One region of the Xenorhabdus sp. SGI 60 genome, then DNA from elsewhere that is predicted to be linked to it. Evidence: predicted binding sites of a transcription regulator. Region 1 holds the regulator's gene; the other holds the start of a gene.
The links. The regulator CRP, encoded in region 1, controls carbon source genes, mostly activating them, when cyclic AMP is high. The targets are predictions, from matches to a motif close to ATGTGANNNNNNTCACAT.

Region 1 (3,435 bases):
TTGATTGGCGTTGTGCCTATCGTCAACTTAGAATGGATACAAAAACTCATCCGTGATACCGGTGAGCGTGGGCATTCCAGAGAGGCTGTCATGGATTCCGTTGTCCGCTCAATGGATGACTATATCCGCTACATCACTCCTCAGTTTTCACGTACCCATATCAATTTCCAGCGTGTCCCTACCGTTGATACCTCTAACCCCTTCTCTGCCAAAGCCATTCCCTCGCTGGACGAAAGTTTTATCGTGATCCGCTTCCGTGGTCTCACTCAAATTGATTTTCCTTATTTACTCGCTATGCTTCAGGGTTCATTTATTTCCAGCATAAATACTATCGTCGTTCCGGGTGGAAAAATGGGACTGGCAATGGAATTAATTATGGCGCCGCTTGTTAAACAATTACTGGAAGGCAAAAAAATCTCGTAATTTAATCCCCATTTAATTTTTAATAAAACAGGTAACAAAAAATAATGTTACCTGTTTTATTTAAATAAATAGGCCATTTTTTGTGACATAATTTTTTCCCTTTTATAAATATAAAATCAATAAAACCAACTCTTCTGCCTGATTTCTGGTAATCTGGCAGTCTGTTTAATAGGCTAAGCGATACAGGAGAAGACAGAAACGCTTTCCTGTGTTACAAACAAGGTTACAAATAGGGACTGGCAAGATATATGGTTAAGATCAATATGCCCAAATTTTGACATCTTTATAATCCATATAAAATTCCCGCTTGTCAGTTTTTCAGCAGGTTAATATGTTAAGCTATTGACTTTATAAAGCCAGCCTGAAGAGGAACTACAGTTTCTCACACCATAAAGGCAGAAATAACAACAGAGGATAAAGCGAATGGTTCTCGGCAAGCCACAAACAGACCCGACTCTTGAATGGTTTTTGTCACACTGCCATATTCACAAATATCCATCCAAGAGCACGCTTATTCATCAAGGCGAGAAAGCAGAAACGCTTTACTACATTGTTAAAGGTTCGGTTGCTGTTCTAATAAAAGATGAAGAAGGTAAGGAGATGATTCTCTCTTATTTAAATCAGGGAGATTTCATTGGTGAACTTGGATTGTTTGAAGAGGGGCAAGAACGTACTGCATGGGTGCGAGCCAAAAGTGCCTGTGAAGTGGCTGAAATTTCCTATAAGAAATTTCGCCAGTTAATTCAGGTCAATCCTGATATTCTGATGCGTTTATCTGCCCAAATGGCAAGTCGCCTACAAACCACTTCCGAAAAAGTAGGCAACTTAGCCTTTCTGGACGTTACAGGCCGTATCGCCCAGACGTTGCTCAATTTGGCCAAACAACCTGATGCAATGACTCACCCTGATGGTATGCAAATCAAAATCACACGTCAGGAAATTGGGCAGATTGTGGGTTGCTCCCGTGAAACGGTTGGCCGTATCCTGAAAATGCTGGAAGATCAAAACCTGATCTCTGCACATGGCAAAACCATCGTCGTTTACGGGACTCGTTAATTCCCGATAAACCAGAAACTCAGCCAGTGCAATCTGTTACTTCGCACTGGCTTTTTTACTTTTATTGGTTTAACCAGCGGAATATCGCCATTTCCAGCCGCATCATGCCGTCTGTAATTTCGTCCTCAGGAATGATCAATGATGGAGTAAAGCGCAAGATGCTGTCTCCTGCACTTAATAACATCAATCCCGATTCCGCCGCTTGCTGCACTATTTCTCTGGCCTTGCCCTGATATTCAGCTTTCAATACGGCGCCAATAAGCAAGCCTTTTCCACGAACTTCATGGAAAATACCATATTTTTGGTTCAGCTTTTCCAGAGCATGAATGAGCATATCGTGCCGTTTTTCCACGCCCATCATCACTTCTGGCGTATTGATGATATCCAGTACGACACAACCGATACTACAAGCCAATGGGTTTCCACCATAAGTCGTTCCATGCGCGCCCGTTTCCATTGCCGCCGCTATTGTATCTGTCGTTAACATTGCACTGATGGGAAAACCGCCCCCCAGCGCTTTTGCTGTCGTCAGGATATCCGGCTGTACGCCATAATGCTGGTAAGCATATAACTTACCCGTGCGCCCTATTCCACTCTGGACTTCATCAAAGACCAACAAGGCCTGATGTTTATCACACAATTCCCGCACTCCATGCAGAAACGCCATCGTCGCAGGAGTCACTCCCCCTTCTCCTTGAATTGGCTCCAAAACAACAGCACAAGTGTGATCATCGATTTCCGCCCTGACAGCATCCAAATCGTTAAAAGGTACGTGAACAATATCAGCAGGTTTAGGTCCAAACCCGTCGGCATATTTCGGCTGTCCTCCTACCGAAACAGTGAAAAAGGTGCGTCCATGAAACGCCTGATGGAAAGCAATAATTTTAGTTTTATTCGGATGATGACGAGTAATCGCATAACGACGTGCCAATTTAAATGCCGCTTCATTGGCTTCCGCTCCCGAATTAGCGAAAAAGACTTTCTGGGCAAAGGTCGCATCAATCAATTTTTGCGCTAAAGTTAAGGCTGGCTCATTGGTAAAAATATTGCTGACATGCCACAATTTTTCACCTTGCTGTTTCAGGACGTTCACCAAAGCCGGGTGACAGTGCCCCAAAGCCAGAACAGCGATACCTCCGGCAAAATCAATATATTCTTTACCCTGTTGATCCCATACTCGACTTCCTTGCCCTCTGACAGGAATAAAATTCGCCGGTGCATAAATGGGCAACATCACTTGATCATAGGTATTTCGTTTTGTTGCTTTATTTTCTGCCATTTCCCCCACCTTATTTTTATCTTTGCTATTTAAAAATGAAATAATAATCATAAAATATGAATAAAAAATCATTTAAGAGCAAATAAAAAAACACTGAATGAGGGAGTATGGAGGTAACTGACTAATATTTGAGGAAATTATTCAACAATTCATGTCCCTGCTCACTCAGAATGCTTTCTGGATGAAATTGCACGCCTTCCAGTGGCAAAGTACGGTGACGTATTCCCATGATTTCATCTACGTCGCCATTGCGCTGACTCCAGGCCGTCACTTCAAATGAAGCAGGAAGCGTTTCTGCGGCAACGACCAGAGAGTGATAACGCGTGACCGTCAATGGACGATCTAATCCTTTAAATACCCCTTGCTGGCTATGATGGATCAGACTGGTTTTTCCATGCATCACTTCACGAGCTTTAACAACGCTTGCACCAAAAGCCTGACCTATTGCCTGATGTCCCAGGCACACCCCGAGGATGGGCAATTTCCCTGCAAAATGTGAAATCGCTTCCAACGAGATCCCTGCTTCATTTGGCGTACAAGGCCCCGGAGAAATGACTAAATGAGTGGGCGCCAAATCTTCGATATCTTCAAGCTGAATCTCATCATTACGCTTAACTAAAACCTCTGTCCCTAACTCACAAAAATATTGATATAAATTGAATGTAAAAGAATCGTAG
Region 2 (3,435 bases), 2.9 Mb from region 1:
TCAGAGGTAACTTTGCCATCTTTTACAGGCACATTCAGATCAGCACGGATCAAGACACGTTTACCCGCCAGATCTAAATCAGTCATCTTAATTACAGACATGGTGAATCCTCTCATTGATTCTTTATAAAATTACTCAATCTTCTGCTGTGTGCCGTTTGTGACACAACAAATGATTATTTGAAACCGGTTGCGGCCATTGTCAACGTCGTATCAATCATACGATTGGCAAAGCCCCACTCATTGTCACACCACACAAGGGTTTTAATCAGGTGTTTCCCGCTCACCCTCGTTTGTGTGCCATCCACAATAGCACTGTGGGGATCGTGGTTAAAATCCGTTGAAACCAACGGCAGATCCGTGTAATTCACTATACCACGAAACTCCCTGACCGCTGATTTTTGCAGGATCTGGTTCACATCTTCAACATTCACTGCCGAGCGGACTGTGACACTTAAATCAATGGCCGTCACATTGATAGTGGGCACCCGAACAGAAATCGCCTCAAACCGATCATTGAATTTAGGAAAAACACGTGTGATCCCCGCAGCCAGTTTTGTATCAACAGGAATAATGGATTGACTGGCCGCCCGGGTTCGACGTAAATCACAGTGATAAGCATCAATCACGGGTTGATCATTCATTGATGCGTGGATGGTTGTCACCGTACCTGATTCAATATTGAACGCATCATCCAACACTTTGATGATTGGAATAATGCAGTTTGTTGTACAGGATGCATTAGAAACAATACGATCTTCGGCAACCAATGAATGGTGATTGACACCATATACCACGGTCGCATCCAGATTATTTCCCCCTGGATGTGAAAACAGGACCTTTTTAGCCCCACTAGCGATATGAGACTCTCCGTCTGCCCGCTCACCATATTTACCCGTGCAGTCAAGTACAATATCAATATCCAGCGCTTTCCACGGCAGGGCTGAGATATTCGGTTGATGAAACAACCGAATACTGTTTTCTCCTACTTGCAGTAAATCATTATTCAGGCGTACATCCCATGCAAAACGCCCATGACTGGAATCGTATTTCAATAAGTGAGCAATGCCTTGTGCATCGGCCAACTCATTGATAGCGATCACTGAAATTTCAGCTTGACGCCCGGATTCGTAAAGAGCACGCAACACGCTACGCCCAACTCTCCCGAAACCGTTAATCGCTACCCTGATAGTCATGTTACTCCCTGAATTTCTCTGTAGTTACGCAACCGCTTAGGATAACTGAGCAATGTCTGCTTGTACTGATAATTCATCACAAAATTAACCAGATTGTGACATACAAGACATTTTATAAACTAAATCACACACCTAACTGAAACGGTTCAGCCACTATGAAAGCAGATTACGAGAAAACAAGAGTGATGGCAAGCGCCATTCGTCACATGATAGAGGAAAAATTGAACAAAAAAAGAGCGCATTCGCTCTAAAATTGATACGAATGCGCTTAATATGGATTATTTGCCGGTTATTTCAACAAATCCGTTGCCTTGGCTACTACATTTTCAACCGTGAAGCCAAACTCTTTGAACAGAAGATCAGCAGGTGCAGATTCACCGAAAGTATTCATACCGACGATAGCACCATTGATACCAACATATTTGAACCAGTAATCAGAGATACCCGCTTCGATGGCAACACGGGCAGAAACTGCCGCTGGTAATACGGCTTCACGATATGCAGCCTCTTGCTTATCGAAAGCATCGGTAGATGGCATAGAAACCACGCGAACCTGACGACCTTCAGCGGTCAGTTGCTCGGCCGCCTTCACCGCCAATTCCACTTCGGAACCCGTTGCAATCAGAATCAACTCAGGCTGGCCTGCACAATCTTTCAGGATGTAAGCCCCTTTCTCGATATTCGCTAATTGCTCAGTAGTACGATCCTGTTGTGCCAGGTTTTGACGGGAGAAAATCAATGCAGTTGGACCATCTTTGCGCTCAATGGCATATTTCCACGCCACCGCAGATTCAACCTGGTCACATGGACGCCATGTGCTCATATTTGGCGTTACGCGCAGGCTGGCAATTTGTTCGACGGGTTGGTGAGTTGGGCCATCTTCACCCAGTCCGATGGAATCGTGGGTATAAACGAAGATGCTACGCACTTTCATCAAAGCCGCCATGCGTACAGCGTTACGGGCATATTCCACGAACATCAGGAATGTTGCGCCATAAGGCACAAAACCACCATGTAATGCGATACCGTTCATGATGGCAGACATACCGAATTCACGCACACCATAGTGAATGTAATTACCGTCCTGAACGTCGTTCAAAGGCTTAGAACCAGACCACATGGTCAGGTTACTTGGTGCTAAGTCAGCAGAGCCACCCATGAATTCTGGCAGAACTTTACCGAAGGCTTCCAGTGCATTTTGTGATGCCTTACGGCTCGCAATAGAAGCTGGGTTCTGTTGCAGCTTTTCAATGAATGCCTTGGACTCAGCTTCCCAGTTTGCTGGCAACTCACCGCGGGTACGCCGGTTAAATTCAGCAGCCAGTTCTGGGTAAGCTTGCGCATAGGCAGCAAATTTTTCTTCCCAAGTGGCTTCTTTGACTTTGCCTGCTTCCTGGGCGTTCCAGCCAGCGTAAATGTCCTGAGGAATTTCAAACGCAGGATATTCCCACCCCAGTGCCTTACGGGTTGCTTCAATTTCAGCATCACCTAGCGGGGCACCGTGACATTCTTCTTTGCCTGCTTTGTTTGGTGAACCAAAGCCGATGATGGTTTTGCACATCAACAGGGATGGCTTACCTGTCTCTTTGCGGGCTGCTTCAATAGCCGCCGCAATCGCATCAGAATCATGACCATCTACACCACGGATAACATGCCAGCCATAGGCTTCAAAACGTGTTGCGGTATCATCAGTGAACCAGCCTTCTACCTCACCATCGATAGAAATACCGTTGTCATCATAGAATGCGATCAATTTGCCCAGTTTCAGTGTACCCGCCAAAGAACAAACTTCATGGGAGATACCTTCCATCATACAGCCGTCACCCATGAATACATAAGTATAGTGATCGACGATATCATGGCCTGGACGGTTGAACTGCGCTGCCAGTGTGCGTTCTGCAATCGCAAAACCGACTGCATTGGCAATACCCTGTCCCAATGGGCCAGTCGTAGTTTCTACGCCCGGAGTATAGCCATATTCTGGGTGGCCTGGAGTTTTAGAGTGTAGTTGACGGAAATTCTTCAAATCGTCAATAGAAACATCATAACCCGTCAGGTGCAGAAGGCTGTATATCAGCATGGAGCCGTGGCCATTGGATAACACGAAACGGTCACGATCAACCCAGCCAGGATGAGAAGGGTTATGGTTTAAATAATCACGCCACAGCACTTCGGCAATATCAGCCATTCCCATTGGTGCGCCAGGATGCCCTGATTTTGCTTTCTGCACAGCGTCCATG

Region 2: the regulator CRP is predicted to act here: its motif matches at 1,386-1,403, upstream of epd (erythrose-4-phosphate dehydrogenase).

Annotation. Positions count from the first base shown of each region.
Region 1 is NZ_CP196860.1:298,247-301,681, reverse strand. Features, by position in the region: gene ACSJJG_RS01425 (phosphoribulokinase) at 1-423, shown strand, start outside; gene crp (cAMP-activated global transcriptional regulator CRP) at 847-1,479, shown strand; gene ACSJJG_RS01415 (aspartate aminotransferase family protein) at 1,541-2,758, opposite strand; gene ACSJJG_RS01410 (aminodeoxychorismate synthase component II) at 2,880-3,435, opposite strand, start outside.
Region 2 is NZ_CP196860.1:3,224,916-3,228,350, forward strand. Features, by position in the region: gene pgk (phosphoglycerate kinase) at 1-101, opposite strand, end outside; gene epd (erythrose-4-phosphate dehydrogenase) at 176-1,195, opposite strand; gene tkt (transketolase) at 1,485-3,435, opposite strand, start outside.